Regions from separate parts of the Pseudoalteromonas sp. BSi20495 genome, predicted to be linked through region 1. Evidence: predicted binding sites of a transcription regulator. Region 1 holds the regulator's gene; each other region holds the start of a gene.
The links. Region 1 encodes FliA, which starts transcription of late flagellar genes. Its sites were predicted from a motif close to CTAAAGNTNNNNNNNNNNNNGCCGATA; they were not measured.

Region 1 (7,533 bases):
GGTAAGTAAAATATGATCGCCTTGCTGAGATGCTGATAACGTAACAGTACCTGTTCTTGGTTTTCCAGCAGCCTCACGAAAATCTGGCATTTCAATACCGTGATCAACAGAGTTACGCACTAAATGCACTAAAGGGTCGGCTAATGCCTCAACCAAATTTTTATCTAAATCAGTCTCTTCACCAACTAATAATAGATTAATGTCTTTATTTAAGCTGCGTGCTAAATCACGAACAACTCGAGGAAATCGGCCAAACACTTTTTTAATTGGTTGCATGCGGGTTTGCATAACCGCACCTTGAATATCAGCAGTAACAACATCTAAGTTAGATATAGCTTTACCCATTGCTTCGCTTTCAGAATTCGTAGCCAAGCTAACTAAGCGGTTACGAACAAGTACCAATTCACCGACCATATTCATAATTTGATCTAAGCGTTTAGTGTCAACACGCACTGTCGTTTCAGCAGTTGGTGCAGTAGCCTTTTTTGGAGCTGCAGCAGGTGCTTTAGCAGCTGTTTTTTCAGCAGGTTTTGCAGGTACTGGTTTTGATGCTTCAACTTTTGGTACTGGGGCTGCTTTGGGCTTAGGAACAGCTTGTTTTGCGGCTGGTTTTTCAGCAATCGCAGGAGTGCTTTCTAAAGATTTAGGTGCAGTTCCCTTACCATGAAGTTCATCTAACAGTGATTCAAATTCATCATCACTGATATCATCGTTCGATGAATCTGTATTGTTAGTCGAAGGCGATGGCTTTTGTACATCAGGTGTAACATTACTTTCTTGCGCTGCAACAGAGCCGAAACTGCCAACACCATGAAGCTCGTCTAGTAAATTATCAAACTCATCGTCTGTAATATCACCATTCAAATCATGACTATTTGTGGGGGCTTTTACTGCCGATTCTTGGCTTGTACCATGTAATTCATCAAGTAGGTTTTCAAACTCATCCTCTGTAATTTCATCAATTTGAGAGTCAGTTTCAGATGAAGTTGGACCACTAAACAGCTCATCAAAAGCAAAAGGGTCCGCACCATCAGTACTGGGAGTTTGTGCTTCAGCGGCTTCTTCTTGAGGCTGTTCTACAACAACTTCAGGAGAAGTACCTGATAACTCGTCTTCTGTGGGGGGGAGACCTAACTTATGTAAAACTTCAAGTAGTTGAGGATCCGCAGGTTCTGGTTTATCACGATTTTGAATCGTCGCAAACATTTCATTGATAGTATCAAGTGCTTGTAAGATAACATCCATTAGCTCAGAATTAACAGAACGAACGCCTTGCCTTAACAAGTCGAATACATTTTCTGCGCCGTGACATGCGTCAACAAGCTCAGTCATAGCTAAGAATCCAGCACCGCCTTTTACGGTATGAAAGCCTCTAAATATAGCATTTAGCAACTCGGTATCTTCTGGATTGTTTTCCAGTTCAACTAACTGTTCAGATAAAAGCTCAAGGATTTCTCCTGCTTCTACAAGAAAGTCTTGTAAAATATCTTCATCGACTTCAAACATGCAGTTACTCTCCTCTTAGAAGCCCAAACTTGATAAAAGATCATCGACTTCATCTTGATCAGACACAACATCATTACGTGATTCTTTATCAATAATAGGCCCTTCAGGACCTGCTAATGTTTCTGGGTCAACTGGGTCATCTATTTTTTGTGGTTTTAGGGTGACTGCTTTACTGATATCTTGTTCAGAAAAAGCAGTTAAAAGATGAAGTAAGCTTTCTTCAACTTCCCTAACAAGTTCTATAATTCGGCGAATTACTTGACCTGTCAAATCTTGATAATCTTGGGCCATTAATATGTTAGTCATGAAGCTTTGTAACTCATCAGTTTTATGATGAGAACTGCTCATGAATTTATCAATGCTGTGGCACAGTACTTTAAATTCACCGAGTTCAATTTCACGACTCATTAGACGGTCCCATGTCGGTTTGATATGGGATATTTCATCAGCTAACTGTTGTGCTATCGGTAAACTCGCCTCAACCGCATCCATGGTTTTATTTGCAGCATTTTCTGTCATCTCAATGACATAATTAAGCCGTTTTTTAGCATCAGGTATAGCGTCGTTAGTGAGATCTGTTAGGCGCGTGTCTAGCTCAAAGCCTTTTAAAGCTTCATGTAGTTGACGCGTCAACTTTCCCACTTCGTCAAATATTTCTGACTGCTCTTTAGATGCAGTATCTAAAATTAGTTGATCAGCTTTATCATGTTCGCCATTTTCTAAAAAAGTGACGAGCTGACGAGCTTGTTCTAACGTTATCCGAGGCGCAGCAGGTGCTGGCATAAGCCTTTCCCCTATTATTAACCTAAGCGTTCGAACACTTTTTCTAATTTAGTTTTTAATGTGCCAGCTGTAAATGGTTTTACAATATAGCCATTAACACCAGCTTGAGCCGCTGCTATTATTTGTTCTTTTTTAGCTTCAGCTGTCACCATTAAAACAGGAAGGTGTTTTAATTTATCGTCAGCCCTTATCGCTCTCAAAAGATCAATACCTTGCATTCCTGGCATGTTCCAATCTGTTACCACAAAATCAAAAACTTGATTTTGTAACATGGGTAAGGCTGTAGAGCCGTCATCCGCTTCTTGGACGTTGGTAAAGCCTAAGTCGCGCAATAGATTTTTAATAATACGTCTCATTGTCGAAAAATCATCAACAACAAGAATTTTCATGTTTTTATCCAAAACATCCTCCAGTGAGGTCTTAACCTGTATTTACTTACTACTAGTTTATCCAGTCATTGATTTTTGCTTTTAGCTTAATCATCGCCTGACCATGTATCTGACTTACACGCGATTCACTTACATCGAGTATATGTCCAATTTCTTTTAAATTCATTTCATCGTTATAGTACAAAGAAAGTACCATTGCGTCTCGCTCTGGTAATGACTTGATAGCATTTAATAATGATTCATTAAATCGTTCATTTTTAACGTTATTAAACGGTTTGTCTAGCGTTAAATCTTGGCCCGCCGTGGTAATAACATCTTCATCGACCCCGAGGTCTTCGATGCCTAACACTTTACTTGTGTTTACATCGTTTAAAATATGATGGTACTCATTTAACGAAATTTCAAGTTTTTCAGCAACTTCTATATCGGTTGGTTCACGATTCAAGCTACTTTCTAATCCAGCAATCGTCTCGGCTACAAGACGGCTTTTTCTATGAACCGACCGAGGAGCCCAGTCACCACGGCGCATTTCATCAAGCATGGCACCGCGAATTCGTATTCCCGCGAACGTTTCAAAACTTGCGCCTTTGGTTGCATCAAAGTTTTTTGATGCTTCAATTAGGCCTATCATACCCGACTGAATTAGGTCATCGAGTTGGACACTTGGAGGCAAACGAGCAATTAAATGACATGCCACTTTTTTGACTAGCGATGCATGTTTTTCAACAATCACATTTAAATTTTGTGTTGATTGATATCCCATAGCTCTATTTACCAATGTTGTCATAATTAGCCGTTAACTAGCTTCTCAATAAAAAACTCTAAATGTCCTGAAGGTTGGTTAGGTATAGGCCATTTCACTGCTCTTGTCGCCAGTGCTTTAAAGGCAACTGAAGCAGGAGAACTAGGAAAAAGTTCTACAATCACTTTTTGACGGCGAGTTGCCTTACGCATATTTTCGTCATAAGGGATTGTTGCAACCAACTCCATTGACACATCTAAAAATCGGTCCGTTACTTTTGAAAGTTTTGCAAATAACTCATGACCTTCACGCATACTACGAACCATATTAGCTACAATTTTGAATTTATACACCCCATGCTCACGACTTAACACTTTAATAAGTGCATAAGCATCTGTGATTGAAGTCGGTTCGTCGCACACTACAACCATTACATCTTGAGCAGCACGAGAAAAGCTCAGTACCATATCTGAAATACCCGCAGCGGTATCTACAATTAAGATATCAAATTCGGTATTTAATTCGCTAAAAGCGCGTATAAGGCCTGCATGTTCAGACGGTGATAATTCCACCATACTCTGAGAACCAGAGGTCGCTGGTACAATTTTAATTCCTGCAGGACCTTCAACTAAAATCTCATCGAGTTCACACTCACCAGAAAGTACATGTGATAAATTACGTTCAACCCGTAATCCGAGCATCACATCACAGTTCGCTAGACCTAAGTCGGCATCAAGTACTAAAACTCGATTACCTTGCTGGCCTAATGCTATTGCCGTGTTAAGTGAAACATTTGTTTTACCTACACCACCCTTGCCACCAGTAACAGCGATAACTTTTACGCCGTTGTTATTGTTTTGACTCATTTTGCGCAGGCCGCTTGCTTGATCTAATACTGTGTTAATCATACATCCCTACTGTGCTCGACGCCACTGCTTGGTGTCGTGAATGTTGTGCTTTTATTCTTTTCAAATACAATTGCTCAGCTTTTTTTACTAGTTTTTCTGCATTTGCAACACGAATGTCTTCTGGAACTCGTTGACCATTAGTAAGATACCCTATTGGAAGGCGATTTTGAATCGCAATACTAATAATCTCACCTAAACTTAAAGATTCATCCAACTTGGTGAAAATACAACCACTTAACTGCACTTTTTTGAAATGTCGTACTGTTTCTTGCAAGACATTTATTTGCGCTGTTGCACTTAATACTAAATAACTACGAATATCAACACGTTGATTGCGCATAAGCGTATTCAATTGCTCTGTTAAACGTAAGTCTCGTTGACTCATACCTGCTGTATCAATTAATACTAGACGTTTATTTCGTAAATGGTATAAAACTTCAGCTAATTCATTAGCATCTTTAACCTGCTTTACTCCACAACCGATAATTCGACCGTATGTTGCAAGTTGCTCATAAGCACCAATTCTGTATGTATCGGTGGTTATTAGCGCCACTTTATCTGCACCGTATTTCTGTGCGCCTAAAGCAGCCAACTTTGCAACTGTTGTCGTTTTCCCCACACCAGTAGGGCCTACCAATGCGTAAACACCACCTTGACGTAGTATTTCATTATTCGTAGTTTGCATCTGGTCTTCGACCATTGTTAACAAAGCCTTCCAACCTTGTTGGCGAGATACGTCATCAGGTACAAAACACGCCATTTGTTCTGCAACTTCTTTATCGATTCCCATACCAACTAAACGGTCAATCATACAAGCACGTGTGGGGTCACGGCGTGCCATATCTTGCTGCATTAAACCTGACACTTGGTGCTCTAGCAATTGACGAATAGCGTTCATTTCTTCACGCATTGACGTCATTTCTTCACTTTCATTATTTTTAACGTGCGCTTGAGGTGTTACGGGGCTATCTAGATCATCAAAATCACGATCTAGGTCATCAAAACCTAAACTATCGGCTTGGGTCTGTGGACGTGTTGGTGCAATATCTTCGCGAGCAAACATATTCGCTGAGCGAGGTTTGACAACTGGCTCTTGATAATTATCGGTCGTTTCAATACCCGATTGAGAAAACATTGATGCTAATTCAGGTGAACGTGGGCGAGGAGATTGACGCTCTAGTAAAGCTTCTAAACTATCTGCAACCCTAGCTTGGGGGGCAGCTTTAGTGCGTTGAAGCTCTGGCTTTACAAAATTATGTATACTGTGTGATTGTGCTGAGTCATCCGCACGCGCTAAAGTATTTTGCGGCTGTGCAGCTGATTTAGGGGCCGCTTTTTCATAATCAACTGCGGCTACAATCTCAACGCCATTAGCCAGCTTTTTGTTAGACATAATAACCGCATCAACACCAAGTTCATCTTTCACTTCTTTAAGTGCTGTACGCATATCTTTAGCAAAAAAACGTTTAATTTTCATTATTCAACCCCTTTAAAATCTTATTGTTGGCCTACAGAGCTGACAATTTTTATCTGTCTTTCGTCTGGCACCTCTTGATAAGACATCACCCTTAATCCTGGTATGGTGTACTTAACAAAACGAGATAACACAGTACGTAACATTCCTGACGTTAACAGTATTGAAGGTTCACCGGCCATTTCTTGATTTTGATGCGCTTCATTCAATGACACTTGAAGTCGCTCTGCAAGTCCTGGCTCTATACCGGCACCTTCATCGCCTGCATTTTGCAATGACTGATGCAACATCTGTTCCAACTCAGGCGCCAAGGTTATGACAGGTATTTCAGATGACATTCCAACCGCATCTTGAACAATTAATCTACGCAGAGAAATACGCACTGCAGCCGTTAATACATCAGGGTCTTGGCTACGAGGACCATACTCAACAAGGGTTTGTACAATTGATCGCATATCGCGAATAGCCACCCCTTCGTTCAATAAGTTCTGTAGTACTTTTACAATAGCGGTTAACGGCAATACATCAGGGACAAGTCCTTCAACCAAACGAGGATGACTCTTTCCAAGCATATCAAGTAAGTTTTGAACTTCTTCATGCCCTAGTAACAACGCTGCGCTGTTAGTTAACAACTGACTAATATGAGTTGCAACCACTGTGGCAGAATCAACAACGGTATAGCCTAAAGATTGAGCTTCGTCTTTTTGATCAGGTTTAATCCAAACCGCGTCTAATCCAAATGCAGGATCTTTAGTTTCAATTCCTTTTATTGGACCAAATACTTGCCCTGGGTTAATAGCCAGCTCATCACCATGCTTAAGCTCCCCCTCACCAGTAGATACTCCCATTAGCGTTATTCTGTAAGCATTAGGGTCTAGTTCTAAATTATCGCGAATATGAACAGGAGGAACTAAAAATCCAAGCTCTTGAGAAAGCTTTTTACGCACTCCTTTAATCCGGTTGAGTAGTTCACCACCTTGTGATTGATCAACCAGCGGAATTAATCTATACCCTACTTCTAATCCTATTACATCAACTTGCTGAACATCATCCCAACCAAGCTCTTTTTGCTCTTGTTTATTCGCAACACCTGTCGCGGTGCTTCCGCCATTTGCAGCCTCTTCAGCTTCGGCTGCAGCAGCTTTGATTTTACTTTGCTGCGTGTAATAGGCTAAGTAACCAAGTAGTGCGCCTAAACTCAAAAAAGCAAAATGCGGCATACCAGGGACTAACCCCATGATGATCAAAATACCTGAAGCAATAAAGAGTGACTTTTCGTTACCAAGTTGTTTCTTGAATTGGTCACCCATATTAAGCGACTCATTTTGACGTGTTACTACAATTGCCGTGCCAATTGAGAGCAATAATGATGGAAGCTGAGCAACCAAACCGTCACCAATGGTTAGAAGTGTATATACTTCCATTGCATGGCTAAAACTTAAGTTATGCTGGATCATCCCAACAAATAAGCCACCTACAATATTAATAATTAAAATAACGATACCGGCTATTGCATCGCCTTTTACAAACTTACTCGCACCATCCATTGAACCGTAAAAATCGGCTTCGCGAGTTACTTCCTCGCGACGGTCACGCGCTTGCTCAGCACTAATAAAGCCGGCATTTAAATCGGCATCTATTGCCATTTGTTTACCTGGCATTGCATCAAGGGTGAAACGTGCAGATACCTCAGAAATACGTCCAGCACCCTTTGTTATTACTACAAAGTTG
Region 2 (7,533 bases), on a different contig from region 1:
CTGAATCTATGTAGTTATTAAGCAACGTTTCAAACTTTGTGGCTATACCGTTCTCACCTGCAAAAGCCTTGCCAATATCATCAAAATTATTATCTAATGCATCATTCAAACTGCGAACTAAAGATGACTTTTCTAAATAACCCTCTTTGTCAACGCCAATGCCTATATCAAAAATACTCTCAAATGGGCCTGCATCGGTCAAATTAGTAGACAAAGCATTAACGAGTTGTGAACTCAAAGATCGAATAGTAGAATCGCTATTTAGTGGTTTACCTACGCGCGACTGAAACCCTAATTGGCCAATAACATTGTTATAATTAGTAATAAGCTCATCAACTAGCGTCGTTGCGCTATCTCTATCAAAATCAACAGATAGCTTAGCTACTTCACCACCAACGCTTGCACGCTTAGCTGTAATAGTCATATCTTGCACAGCATCTTTAAAGGTATTTGTGTCATTCGTTATAGTGATACCGTCAACTTTTATTACCGCATCCTTTGCGGTATTCTCTGCTGCAATGCCAATACCACCTGCACCGCCTGCGTTACCTATAGTTGAAACATTATCAAGTTCAGCGTTATCATTAGTAATAACAAGATCGTTTCCTGTACCCGTTACTGTTGAAGTTAGGACAAGCTTTGCTTCTGTACCGGTGTTAATTATATTCGCAGTAACGCCAAAATTATTATCTGAGTCATTAATCGCATCACGTAAGTCAGAAAGCGTCGCGCCCGCGTCTAGCGTTAAATCAAAGGCTTTATCAGGCCCTGCCGAAAAAGACAATGTCCCGCCAGAAGCACTAACTACTTCTTCATTAGACGCAAATAATCCATCTTCAGATAATGCACGGCTGCCTTGAGCAATCTCAATAACTTCAATTTTAAAATCACCAGGCGTAATGTTTGAAGTAGGTGTGACAGAAATTAAATCTCCATCATCACTGGTTGGTTGAGTTATATTAGCAACTCGCTTATTAAAATTGTCAGGATCTGCTAGTTTTTCTATAGTGTCTTGTAACTGAGACAATGCAGATTTAACTTCACCGATAGCTGATAACTCAACTTGAAGCGCCTCATCCTTTGCAGCAAAGGCATTCATCTTAGGCACATTTTCAGCATCCACCGAAGCTGAAATAATACTTTCTAAATCAAGGCCTGAGCCAATACCCGCAGATGTAATAAGAGGCATAATATAATCCTAAATAGCTGAATGGCTTAGACTGTTTTATTAAACAGTAAACCCTTATTAATTAGTTTATCGGCAAATTCATCTAAAGCTTTAGCTATTTCCCTGAACTCTTCTGTAGGGATTTCTCTTATTATTTCATCGTTACTTTTATCAAGTACTTTGATAATAGGAAAATCCCCTCGTTCATCAAACTCAAATTTTAAATTAGTTGATGTTAAAGGGATATACTCATTTAGCTTTTCTAAATTTTCTTTTACTTCAACAAATAAATCATTATCTTTTTTCTCTTCAAGCTTTTGTGCAGTTTTAATATCAACAGCTTCTCTAGCTGTTAAATCAGTACCTTTTTCAAGCTTTTCTTTCTTTACTGCTTCTTTGGTAACAAAATTACTCGCAGTATGTAATCCATCTGTTGTTTTTTGTGTAGAGTTTAAATCAATCATTTCGGCACCCTCGAAACATTTATAAGTACTATAAGCCACATTTGGACAATTTGCTTAATCTAAAGTGGCCTATAGTTCAAATCAGTTAGCCTAAAAGAGATAGAGCAGCCTGTGGACGCTGATTTGCTTGGCTTAGAATTGTTTGACTAGCTTGTTGTAAGATTTGCATCTTAGTTAAGTTAGCTGTTTCTTGCGCGAAATCTGTATCCTGAATACGTGACTTAGCCGCTGATAAGTTTTCAGAGATATTTGATTGGTTGCGAATCGTTGATTGGAAACGGTTTTGAACCGCACCTAACTCAGCACGTTTTTTATCAACTACAGCGATAAGAGAATCCATACCTGCGAATATTACTTGTGCATTTGCTTGGCTAGATACACTAATAGCTGTTGCTATGAATGACGCGGCAAATGTATCTGTAGCGAGTGCTGCACCACCGATATCAGAAGCACCTTCAGCGAGTCCTGATAAGCGATTACCTGTAACAGCACTTGCCACAACAGCAATACCAGACATTGTAAAACCACCATTAGCTGACACACTGTTTACACCTGCAGTAGCACCTACATTTTGCATACTAAAACCAATAGTTTGCACTGCATCAGCACCAACTTGAAATTGAGCGTCATAGCTACCATCTAACAGGTTTTGACCACCGAACGTTGTATCTTCTGCAACACGGTTAACTTCTGATGATAGTGAACGAATCTCTTCTTGGATAGCTAAACGGTCTTCATCAGTATTCGAGCCATTTGATGCTTGTTGAGCAAGTGTACGGATACGCTGGAACATTGATGTTACTTCGTCAAGCGCTCCCTCAGCAGTTTGCGCAAGTGAAATACCATCGTTAGCATTTCGATTCCCTTGGTCCAAACCATTAACTTGCGATGTTAGACGGTTTGAAATCTGCATACCTGCAGCATCATCTTTTGCACTATTAATACGCATACCAGACGATAAACGTTGAAATGATGTATCTAACGCATTACTAGAGTTACTTAGTTGTCTTTGTGCGTTCAAAGAACTCACATTACTATTTACATATAAAGCCATAATAGCCTCCGCTTCAAAGTTCGATGGATTATAACGGGATACCCCTACCCTGTTATAATCCGAGATTTAGAGTACTGGATTTTTAGTCCTCTAAATCATTTATCGCCCATTAAAGCAAAAGCTTTAGCTTTATTTGTATTTAATTTTTATTTACGCCTATATTGTTAACCTTGAAGTAAACTAAGCGCCGCTTGAGGACGTTGGTTAGCCTGCCCTAAAATAGTTTGACTTGCTTGTTGTAATATTTGGTTTTTGGTTAAATTAGCCGTTTCCATCGCAAAATCAGCATCTTTAATACGCGATTTAGCTGCAGATAAGTTTTCAGAAATATTAGCTTGGTTACGAATAGTTGACTGGAATCTGTTTTGCACAGCACCTAACTCTGAACGTTTTTTATCAACAACTGCAATAAGTGCATCCATACCGGCGAAAACTAATTGCGCGTTAACTTGGCTTGAAACACTTATATTACTTGCGATAAATGTTGCCGCAAAAGTATCTGTTGTTAAAGCGGCCCCACCGATATCAGATACACCTTCAGCTAACCCCGATAAGCGCTGTCCTGAAACCGCACTTGCGATACCTGCGATACCTGACAAAGTAAACCCACCATTAGCTGACACACTATTAACTGCTGCAGTAGCACCAACATTTTGCATGCTAAAACCTATAGTTTGCACTGCATCAGCACCAATTTGAAAGCTTGCTGAGTAACTACCATCAAGTAAACTTTGGCCGCCAAATGTCGTATCTGTAGCAATACGGTTTACTTCATCAGATAATTGACGTATTTCTTCTTGAATTGCTAAGCGGTCTTCATCTGTATTCGAACCATTCGAAGCTTGTTGTGCAAGAGTACGGACACGCTGAAAGGTAGACGTAATTTCATCCATTGCACCTTCTGCCGTTTGGGCTAAAGATATACCATCATTCGCATTTCGGTTCCCTTGATTAAGGCCAAGTATTTGCGATTGTAAACGGTCTGAAATTTGTAATCCAGCAGCATCATCAGCTGCACTATTTATGCGAAGACCCGAAGAAAGGCGTTTAAAAGACGTGTCTAAATCTCCACCGCTTCTATCAAGTTGTCTCTGTGCATTTAGTGCGCTCACATTGGTATTTACATATAAAGCCATAATATACTCTCTTCTTATCTGTCAAAGTTAAGTCACTATCTCATTCGAAAGAAAGTGGATATTTGACAAAGTGACTAGATATGTACGCATAACTCATGCCTAGGGGCAACTATCTGCCACTTTGTAAGTTAATAATAAACTTACAAATACATAAGCAAACATTAGGCCAACTTTAGTTAACTAAAATAAAGAAGTATACAAGCAGCCATTAGACAACGCTTGGTTTGTGATTGGGCAGGCTAAAATAGTAGTATTATAATAAAAAAGAGTAATAAGGCCCTTACGGGCCTTATGATCTGATAAGTTTGAGAGTGGGTTAACTTTCATAAACTAATGGCATAGTTTATGCTTATGTTTATGTGTTCTGCAAATGTAAGAACTGTTGGGATTTAAAGCCTCCGCTTGAAAAATCCTGTAGCGCCTTTGTTAATACCCCATTAAACAAAGGCGCTTTTATTCTTCTTCGTCAATACTTTGACTAATCTTTCTGTTAAACCTTCACCGATTAACCTAGTAAGCTTAATGCAGCCTGTGGACGCTGATTTGCTTGACCTAAAATTGTTTGGCTAGCCTGTTGTAAAATCTGCATCTTGGTTAAATTAGCTGTTTCTGCAGCAAAGTCAGTATCTTTAATACGAGAACGTGCCGCTGATAAGTTTTCTGATATATTCGATTGGTTACGAATCGTTGATTGAAAACGGTTTTGAACCGCACCTAACTCAGCGCGTTTTTTATCTACTACCGCAATTAAAGAATCCATGCCTGCAAATACTACTTGTGCATTTGCTTGGCTAGATACACTAATAGCTGTAGCTACGAATGACGCGGCAAATGTATCTGTAGTTAGTGCTGCACCACCGATATCAGAAGCACCTTCAGCAAGTCCTGATAAGCGATTACCTGTAACAGCACTTGCCACAACAGCAATACCAGACATTGTAAAACCACCATTAGCTGATACACTGTTTACACCTGCAGTAGCACCTACATTTTGCATACTAAAACCAATAGTTTGCACTGCATCAGCACCGACTTGGAAATTAGCATCATAACTACCATCAAGTAAGTTCTGACCACCAAACGTCGTATCTTCTGCAACACGGTTCACCTCTGATGATAAAGAGCGAATCTCTTCTTGTATCGCTAACCTATCTTCATCTGTATTAGAACCATTTGATGCTTGTTGAGCAAGTGTACGAATACGTTGAAACATTGATGTTACTTCATCAAGTGCTCCCTCAGCAGTTTGTGCTAAAGAAATACCATCGTTTGCGTTACGGTTACCTTGATTTAAGCCATTAACTTGTGCGGTTAGACGGTCTGAAATTTGAAGTCCCGCTGCATCATCTTTTGCGCTATTGATGCGCATACCAGATGATAAACGTTGGAATGATGTATCTAATGCGTTACCAGAATTGCTTAATTGTCTTTGTGCGTTTAATGCACTAACATTTGTATTTACATATAAAGCCATAATATCTCTCCCGAAGTAAACTTATCATTTACTCTCAAACTTACTAGATTAAGCAGTAGTTGTTATTTCAACGCTTTGCTTGGTTAATTAAGTTATCGGTCCCTTTAAAAAATCCTTTAGCTTTTTTTAATTTTTTTATTCTTTATTTTTAACTAACTGTAATTTAATGGTTTTACCTATTTCAGTAAATTAAATAACACGATAGAAAACACTTGTTTATTTTTAATAATAAAAACCAAGTAGCTAAATTTAAAGGGGATAATCTTAAAAAGAAGGGAAAGATTCGAATAAGGCAAGTTGTTGCCTTATTCTTTGTAAAATTATAGATAATCAAATAATGAAAGGTTGGCTAAACGGCCAAAGGTTGCCTGAGATGCTTGAAGAGCTGTTTCTTGCTTTGTAAGTTCTGTAATAGCTTCAGTTATATCAATATCAACTAAGCCAGATCTTGACGATTTGTTATTGATATCTAAATCAGTATTTGACTGCTGTACTTTGTCTGCTGTATTAATTCGACCTCCAAGACCTGCTTGAGTAAGCGATACATTGTTCTTTGCATTATTTATCTGTACTAGTGAGTCAGCAAGAACTTCCTTAAATTCTTCTTGTGTTAGGCTAGGGTTCGTTAATCCTGCAATTAATTCATTCATTGAATTTAACACATTCTCTTTTTTAGGAGCTTCTAACGCAAAATCAACTTGTCCGCTGGCAACTGGAGATATACTAATTTCTAGACCTGCAAAACTAATCTTGGAACCACCAAAGTCACCTGCCGCCAATATTGTTCCACTCTGTTCAATTTGATAAGTATTTGGAGTACCCACAGTTGTTATAACATTTATTGTATTTGAGCCAATAGGAGCCGCGGGATCTGGGTCAAAATTAGATTTATGAAATAAGTCAAATTGCCCTTGTTCTGTTACAAAGACTTTAGCACTCGTTATACCACCAATCACAGTTCCGTCATTTGATGTAACATTTAATCGAGCGTCCACTTTTTCAAATGCATCAAAACCATTATCGCTCGATTTTATATCAACACCTTCAGCTATTTTTATCTTGTGTTCACCTTGATCCCCACCATATACATATATACCTGTTGATGACTCAAGTGCATAAGTCTGAGTATTATCTTGATAGCCTGAAAATATATATTTTCCATCTTCTGTTTTAGAATTCATTAAATCTAGCACGCTACTTTGAAGTGCTTTTATTTCTTCAGCTATAGACTCTCTGTCGACATCATCATATGCGCCATTACCTGCTTGAATAGTCAATGTATGTGCTTTTTCAAGTGCACTTTTAATTCCTTTGAGAGCTGCTTCCTCTATATTTAAACGGCTAGTGAGCATTGTAATATTTTTAGTGTATTGCTCATTACTTTGTATACGATCTGTATACTGCAAAGCACGAGCCGAAGCCGACGGATCATCCGAAGCTGTTAAAACTCGCTTTTGTGTATTAACTTGCTCTTGCGCTTTGTTTACGCTTTGTTGATTATTTAAAATTGAATTCAAACTATTTTGATACATTAAATTATTTGATAAGCGCATAACTACCTCGCAGCACTAAGTAAAGTGTCAAAAATGGTACGGGCCGTCGCTAAAACTTGTGCTGAGGCTGCATAAGATTGTTGAAAACGTAATAAATTAGCAGCCTCCTCATCTAGATTCACTCCCGAGAGTGATTCGTACCATGCTTCTGATTGTTGAGCGAGTGCTTCAAACGCCTCACCATTTGTTTTCGCCTGGCTGGTTACCACACCAATATCACTTACTAATCCCGCGTAAGCTTGATTAAATGTTTTATGGTTATCTGCATTCGTACCCGAAACCACATTTTGACGAACTAACTCTCCACTTTGTAATTCAGCAAGCTTTAAACCATTTCGATTATCATCGAAGCCACCTTCGTTAAATTCTAATGTGAAGGTATCACCCGTAGCAGTTGTGCCTTCTAAATCAAAATCGAAACCATATAATTCAAATCCATTACCTGCTTGCTGTAACATATTCTCTGCCGGAGGCGTTATCGTAAATGTACTGGTATTAACTCCATCTGATACTGTATATTCATCCAAGTTGGCTGTTTTAACTATCGAAATAGGCCCATTTGTAAGCCCAACTGGAGAAGAACTAAAACTGCCTGTTGTAACATCCGTAACTTCACCCACAGTAATTGTTGCAGAACCTGTATTATTAATATCGTTGGCGGTTCTAATTGGTGCGGCTAATGCT
Region 3 (7,533 bases), on a different contig from region 1:
ATTAAATGCCCAAATAACGTAACGATATATATAAGTACTGCTATCGAACTCTTTTAAATAGTCGTTGATCAACGCTCCATAAAAAAAAAATACAGCAGTAACCAACACAAAGCGTAATGCAAGGTGATCTTTGCGTAGGTAAAACACAAAAATAGCAGGGCTTAATATAAAAACCCAGCTACTCTCGAGTAACCTAGAAATACTTTCAAACCATTCAGGCAAAATATTACACTCAGCCTATTTTTTATCAGGTTCTTTATCATCATTATCGTCATTACCACCGCCATTACCTGGCATATAACTAAATTTATCGATATTCTTCATGGCTGACTCCGTTACATTTGTTATTGAAAGCTTACTTTATGATAAATAAACGTATTTGCCAAGTAAAGTTACCTAACATCAATAGGTGCTGACTCTTTTGCCTTACCTTGTAAAATAGAAATCTCTACACGCCTGTTACGACGGCGGTCTTCATCTGTATCATTTGGTACAAGAGGTCTTGTTTCAGCTCGCCCAACAACCATCATCCGAGTTTTGTCAAAGCCTTGTACTTTTTGTAATTCACTTGCAACAGCCACAGCACGTTTAGATGATAAATCCCAATTATTAACATACAGTTCATTCGACACCTGAAAATCATCGGTATGCCCTGAAACTGTAATCTCTCCTGGCACATCTTTTAAAAGAACACCGATATCTTGAATTATAGGTTTAAACTTAGGTTGTAAAAATGCACTACCTGAAGGAAAGGAACCGTTTTCTCTAATACGAATAATTATTTGCTGCCCTAAAGACTCAAGCTCTATTGCACCATCAATAATTTGCTTTTCAAGCTGCTGCGCGATTTTTTTAACAAGCTCGTTTGTTTGTTCTTGATCCGCTGCTGAAATAGCCTGCTCTGAAGATTTTTCCTGCGAAGTGCTCCGAGACTCACCACCACGTTTATCACCTCGTTGTTCTTGCCTGCCGCCAGCTGAACTTTCATCACCGGCTTGAAATTCAAGCATTTGCTGAGTCATTTCTACGGTTTGCTGCTGAATAGTTTCAATTGGTGTAGGTTCTGGTTTACCTGGCGTAAACTCCATTGCAATAACCGAGGTACCTTTGGGAATATCTTTTACTTCTATTTTGTTTTGTACACCGAAAGCAAACTTCATCGAGCCTGCTATTTGTTTAAATTTAAGTACATCCATTTCAGAAAATGCAAGCAAGAGTACAAAAAAGCACATCAGTAAAGACATTAAGTCGGCAAAGGTTCCCATCCAAGCAGGTAAACCAGGAGGAGGACATTTACACTCTTGCTCAGACATGGTTACTCCTCAGTATCAACTTTACGTTTTGATTCAGCTAAGTAGTTCTTCAAAATACCTTCAATCACTTTTGGATTTTGACCATCTTGGATACCTAAAACTGCATCTAAAATCAAACGTTGATTCATCGCCTCTTCGTCTTTACGAAGTTCCAATTTAACTTGAATAGGGATAGCCACTACGTTTGCTAAAAAGGCACCGTATAAGGTAGTTAATAGTGCAACAGCCATTGAAGGACCAATTGATTTTGGATCGTCCATATTCGATAACATAGCAACTAAACCAATAAGCGTACCAATCATACCCATTGCAGGAGCAATATCGGCCATCGCTTTAAATAAGCCTGCGCCCATTTCATGTCGTGTTGAAGTTAAAGTGATATCTTTTTGTAAGGTCGCTCTAACAACGTCAGCATCGTGACCATCAACTAGCATATCTACACCTTTACGCATAAATTGATTTGGTATTTCAGCTTCCTCAAGCGCCAGAAAACCGCCCTTTCGAGCTGAATCTGCAAGTTCAACCGCTTTTTCAATTAACTCTTCCGGCGATTCAATTTTAAACATAAAAGCTTTAGCGGCAACTTTACCTATCCCAAAAAATTGTCCCATGGTGTAATTAGATAAAACTATAAATATAGAGCCACCAAATACAATTACCACTGAAGGGGTATTGTAAAACATGGCCATTTCACCACTACTACTCATAAACATGGACATGACAATTAAGCCAATTGCGCCAAGGATCCCTATTATGGTTGCTAAATCCACATTACCTCCAGAGGTTTCATGCACTAAGGCCTTATTGTAAAACTTTTATTATTAACTGCTTATCGGCAACATGCTAAATTGCTTGAGTCATATATGAAAATAAACATAAAAAACAATTCCAGGATTATTTTTAAACAAAGTTACAATGTTAATATAACGATTAATCATTTAAATGATATCAGTATGACCGTAATTAAGGCTTTATTAATCCACATAAAGTAACATTTAGCCGTAATAGAAGAAAAAAACATATCATTCTTTGACCTAGTTTAGCATTCCCCCTAAAATTGGCTCCTAAATTTATCAAGTAAGCTGAAATAAGATGGCGACTAAAAAACCTGAAAACTTAAGTTTCGAACAAGCACTAGAAGAATTATCAATAATTGTTAGTGATATGGAACAAGGTGATTTATCGCTTGAGCAGTCATTGAAGCAGTTTGAACGCGGTATTGCTCTAGCTAACGCTTCATCTGGTAAACTCAAGCAAGCAGAACAAAAGGTATCTATTTTAATGGGTAATGGCGATAAATCAGTACTTACAAACTTTGATAATGATATGGAATAGCGGTGAGCATTAAAGAACATATTGAACGTGCTCAAATAGACGTTGCATCAGCACTAAACCTTTATTTTGAACAAGCACTTGATAGTGATAGAGCAATAAAAGAAGCAACTCATTACAGTTTGTTTAATGGTGGAAAAAGGCTGCGCCCATTTTTAGTCTACGCAACAGGCAAAATATTAGGGGCAGACAAAAAAGATTTAGATATATTAGCAGCAGCTATTGAATGCATACACAGTTACTCGCTAGTACATGATGACTTACCTGCTATGGATGACGACGATCTGCGTCGTGGTCGACCAACTTGTCATATAGTTTATGGTGAAGCCCAAGCAATTTTAGCCGGCGATGCTCTTCAAACTTTAGCTTTTGAACTAATTGCTAAACATAGTTTTAACTGCTCTGCTCAAACACAGGTAAAAATGATAGCGGCACTCGCCCACGCATCAGGCCTTGAAGGAATGGTTTCAGGTCAAGGTTTAGATATTGCAGCCACTGATAAAATAATTACAGTACAAGAACTTGAGCGAATACATAAGCTAAAAACTGGCGCACTTATTAATTGCGCAATTACACTTGGTGCACTGTGCAGCGAAAATGTTGATGAACAAACCTTAGAAAACTTAAGCGTTTTTGGGTATGCTATAGGGCTTGCATTTCAAGTACACGACGACATTTTAGATGTTGAAGGCGATACGGTTACTTTAGGTAAACCACAAGGCTCCGATATTGCCGCGAATAAAGCGACATACCCTGCGTTATTAGGTATGCTAGGCGCTAAAGAAAAGGCACAAAACTTAATACAACAAGCCCATGAAGCGTTGGCAAATATAGATGCAGACACCACACTTCTTGCATCGCTGGCAAATTACCTAATTGAGCGTGACCACTAATTATTACTCACACGTATTGCAATTAACACTGACATTATTACTCAACATTAATTATTCGTAAAAGCTTTGGATTAATTAATGTTAGCGAAGGATATATATAAAACCATGACACTTGATAGTAGCAAGTATCCATTACTTAATTTGGTTGACGAGCCAGCCCAATTGCGTGATTTAGCGCAAGATAAACTCCCTGCATTTAGCAATGAGCTGCGCGATTATTTACTCAACTCAGTATCGCAAAGTAGCGGTCATCTAGCGTCTGGTTTAGGGACGGTTGAACTAACCGTTGCGCTGCATTATGTTTATAACACTCCAGACGATCGCCTAGTTTGGGATGTGGGTCATCAAGCTTATCCACATAAAATCCTTACAGGTCGTCGCGACCAAATGCACACTATTCGCCAAAAAGACGGTTTACACCCTTTTCCTTTTCGCGATGAAAGCCAATACGATACGTTTAGCGTAGGTCATTCAAGCACCTCTATTTCAGCTGCCTTAGGTATGTCTATTGCCGCCCAAAAAGAAGGCAAAGGTCGAAAATCTGTAGCCATTATTGGTGACGGAGCAATAACCGCAGGCATGGCATTTGAAGCGATGAATCATTTAGGTGATGTAAAATCAGACATGCTTATTATTTTAAATGATAACGAAATGTCGATTTCTGAAAATGTTGGCGCCTTAACAAATCACTTTGCCCGAATTTTATCGGGTAGCTTTTACACTAACATTCGTGAAGGTAGCAAAAAGTTACTCTCAGGCGTGCCTCCGGTAAAGCAACTTGCCAGTAAAATGGAAGAGCATATTAAAGGCATGATGATCCCAGGTACCTTCTTTGAAGAATTAGGCCTAAATTACATCGGCCCAATTGATGGTCACGATGTAAACATGCTTGTAGATACATTACGTAATATGCGTAATTTAAAAGGTCCGCAACTTTTACATATAAAAACGCAAAAAGGTAAGGGTTATAAACCAGCTGAAGCCGATCCGATTGGCTATCATGGCGTACCAAAATTTGACCCAAGCACAACTAGCTTACCTAAATCTAAACCTAGTGCAGCTACTTTTTCAAAAGTATTTGGCGATTGGTTATGCGATATGGCAGAGCAAGACAGCAATTTAATGGCGATTACGCCAGCAATGCGCGAAGGCTCAGGTATGGTGCGTTTTTCTAAAGAATTCCCTGGCCAGTATTTTGATGTGGCCATTGCAGAGCAGCATGCTGTTACTTTAGCTGCTGGTTTTGCCTGTGAAGGTTTAAAGCCTGTTGTGGCTATTTACTCAAGCTTTTTACAACGTGCATATGACCAATTAATACATGATGTTGCACTGCAAAACTTACCTGTATTATTTGCCATTGACCGGGCAGGCATTGTTGGAGCCGATGGTGAAACTCACCAAGGTGCGTACGATTTAAGCTTTATGCGCTGTATTCCAAATATGGTCATTATGGCACCAAGCGACACTAACGAGTGTCGCCAAATGCTATACACCGGTTATAAAGCAAACTGCCCTGTTGCAGTTCGTTATCCTCGAGGTAGCGCAGGTACTGCAGACATTGAAAGCACTATGCAATTGCTTGAAATAGGCAAAGCAAATACGGTTAAACAAGGCAGAAAGATTGCCATTTTATCATTCGGTACATTACTTGAAAACGCACAGCTTGCAGCTAACGAATTAGATGCAACGCTTGTTAATATGCGTTTTATTAAACCACTTGATACTGCACTTTTAAATGAGCTTGCTACTAGCCACGATGTAATTGTTACGCTTGAAGATAACGCGATTGCTGGCGGTGCCGGCTCTGCAGTTAACGAATACCTGGCAACGCAAAAAGCTGATATTAATATCCTTAACTTAGGTATTCCTGATGAGTTTATTAAACACGGCACGCAAGATGAAATGCACGATGAAATGGGATTAGGCGAGCAAGGAATACTAACCGCGATTAAAACGTTTATTAATTAACTTCTATACATTTAAATGTAGAGCACATTAAAAAAGGAGCCTAGGCTCCTTTTTTAATGTCAAATATTACCCATCAGCTGATCAGCGCATCCACACTTTAATATCAGCTAGGCCATTACTTTGTAAAATACCTAATTGTTGGTCAACGTTAGAGTTTTGCTCAAACTCAAATGCATCAAGCTGATCATCAAATGTAATGTTTGCAACACCATCGCCACCACGCTTTTTAACTTGGTGCAGTGCAATATCAGCTAAGTTAATAGATGTCTCCCAACTGATTACTTGCCCACCTAAAAGTGGTAACGGGTAGAAAGACCAACCAATTGACGCCATAATATTAGTACTTTTTCCATTCGGAAGCTGGAATGAATACTCTGCAACAGCTTGGCACAGCTCCGAAGCATAGCTATCTATTTTATTACATTTAAAATCACGCAGTAGGAGTAAAAATTCATCGCCACTCCAACGCGCTACGTAGTCGGATCCTTGTGTGCGAGAGTTAAGTAATGCTGCCATTTGCTGCAAACAGCTATCACCCGCTATTGGGCCATATGCATCGTTAATTCGACTAAAGTTATCAAAGTTGATTATTAGTAAAACAAGTGACTTACCCTGAGCTTGCAGCGATTGAGAATTACGTTGAAAGTGTTCGATATCTTTAGGCAATTGATCGAACAAAAATCGACGACTACGAAGCCCCGTAAGCTCGTCTGAATGACTTACTAGCTTGAGCTGTGAATTCACTTGATTAAGCTTATCATTAGCTTGACGTAACTCTAATGTACGTTCGGTGATCAATCCCTCGAGTGCTTCTTGCTTTCTGCGCTCTTGTGCTCTAAATACCCAAAAAACCAAGTAAAAAAACAAAATGAAGCCACTGGTGATCAACAATCTAAAATAAATAGTTTCATCAAAGCGCTCTGGCACAATAAAGCCGTATTCAGCTTCTTGTGCTTTACTCCAATCTTCACCTTGTCGCTTTGCTTCAAGCTGAAATAAAAACGACCCTGCCGGTAAGTTAGTATAAATAGCTTCTCTACGTGTATTTGCATAACGCCAATCGCTATCTAAGCCACTTAGCTTATACCTAAATTCAATGCTGTTTGGTGCATAATAATCTATAGCCGTGTAGGTAAGCGTTATATCTCGCTCATCAGTTTCTAATGATGGTTTTTGACCTAAGGCTGCAGTTGTTAAATTACGCAATGGTGTGGTAATTGTTTCTACTTTTGGCTTCAATGACAACACGCCAAATAGCTCTACGTTTTTAGGGATCTCTACAATCCCTTGCAAACTAGGATACCAAATTGAACTGCCAATATTAGCAACTGCGTCATGGCCTAACCCACTACAACACTGATTAGCTTTACCATCGAGTTGACGATCAAATGAAGAAATAACTTCCTCTACTTTTAAGCTTTTAATATCTGCTTTGAATTGATCTACAGGCATCCTATAAACGCCTTTCATGGTGCTAACCCAAACATGTTTTAGCTTTTCATCGTATTCGAGGCTAAAAATTGATCCATATGGTAGACCATTAGCCGCATCAAGTTGACGCCATTGCCCTTGGGTACTTCTATAAAAAAGCCCATCGTTAAGAGAACCAATTAAAATACCTACACCATCAATATGCAGTACACTTGTTACATAAGCACTTTCTAAAGACGTTTGATCACCAATTTTTTCAATGCCACGCTCGGTAAAGTAATAGGCGCCTTTACTTGTACCTATCACACCAAAATTAGTTTTATCCAATACGTAAGTAATAAACTTACTACCTAAAAATGCATTATACGCAAACGGCGTTAGCCCCGCATAACCAAGACGATATAACCCCCGTCCAGTGCCAATCCAAAAACCACCTTTGCTTGAACGGCTTATAGCAAATACAGGGTTATCACGTAGCGCACGCCCTGGAACGGTATAAAGTGTATTATTCTCATAAACAAATAAACCTCTTCCTGTGGCTATATAGAGTCGCTCACCATCAAACTGTAAGTCATGGACTGACGATCGACTGTATT

Region 2: P20495_RS11220 (flagellin) is a predicted target of FliA. The motif match lies at 2,787-2,813, and genes of this name have one in related genera.
Region 3: pomA (flagellar motor protein PomA) is a predicted target of FliA. The motif match lies at 2,144-2,170, and genes of this name have one in related genera.

Annotation. Positions count from the first base shown of each region.
Region 1 covers NZ_BADY01000083.1:17,756-25,288, reverse strand. The annotation lists gene P20495_RS08580 (chemotaxis protein CheA) at 1-1,506, opposite strand, end outside; gene P20495_RS08585 (protein phosphatase CheZ) at 1,522-2,289, opposite strand; gene cheY (chemotaxis response regulator CheY) at 2,307-2,690, opposite strand; gene P20495_RS08595 (RNA polymerase sigma factor FliA) at 2,731-3,441, opposite strand; gene P20495_RS08600 (MinD/ParA family protein) at 3,468-4,328, opposite strand; gene flhF (flagellar biosynthesis protein FlhF) at 4,321-5,805, opposite strand; gene flhA (flagellar biosynthesis protein FlhA) at 5,826-7,533, opposite strand, start outside.
Region 2 covers NZ_BADY01000065.1:5,936-13,468, reverse strand. The annotation lists gene fliD (flagellar filament capping protein FliD) at 1-1,189, opposite strand, end outside; gene P20495_RS11215 (flagellar protein FlaG) at 1,216-1,632, opposite strand; gene P20495_RS11220 (flagellin) at 1,718-2,686, opposite strand; gene P20495_RS11225 (flagellin) at 2,851-3,822, opposite strand; gene P20495_RS11230 (flagellin) at 4,328-5,296, opposite strand; gene flgL (flagellar hook-associated protein FlgL) at 5,617-6,849, opposite strand; gene P20495_RS11240 (flagellar basal body rod C-terminal domain-containing protein) at 6,852-7,533, opposite strand, start outside.
Region 3 covers NZ_BADY01000129.1:5,510-13,042, forward strand. The annotation lists gene P20495_RS05170 (hypothetical protein) at 1-222, opposite strand, end outside; gene P20495_RS05165 (flagellar motor protein MotB) at 393-1,313, opposite strand; gene pomA (flagellar motor protein PomA) at 1,316-2,083, opposite strand; gene P20495_RS05155 (exodeoxyribonuclease VII small subunit) at 2,406-2,648, shown strand; gene ispA ((2E,6E)-farnesyl diphosphate synthase) at 2,651-3,538, shown strand; gene dxs (1-deoxy-D-xylulose-5-phosphate synthase) at 3,644-5,506, shown strand; gene P20495_RS05140 (ligand-binding sensor domain-containing diguanylate cyclase) at 5,588-7,533, opposite strand, start outside.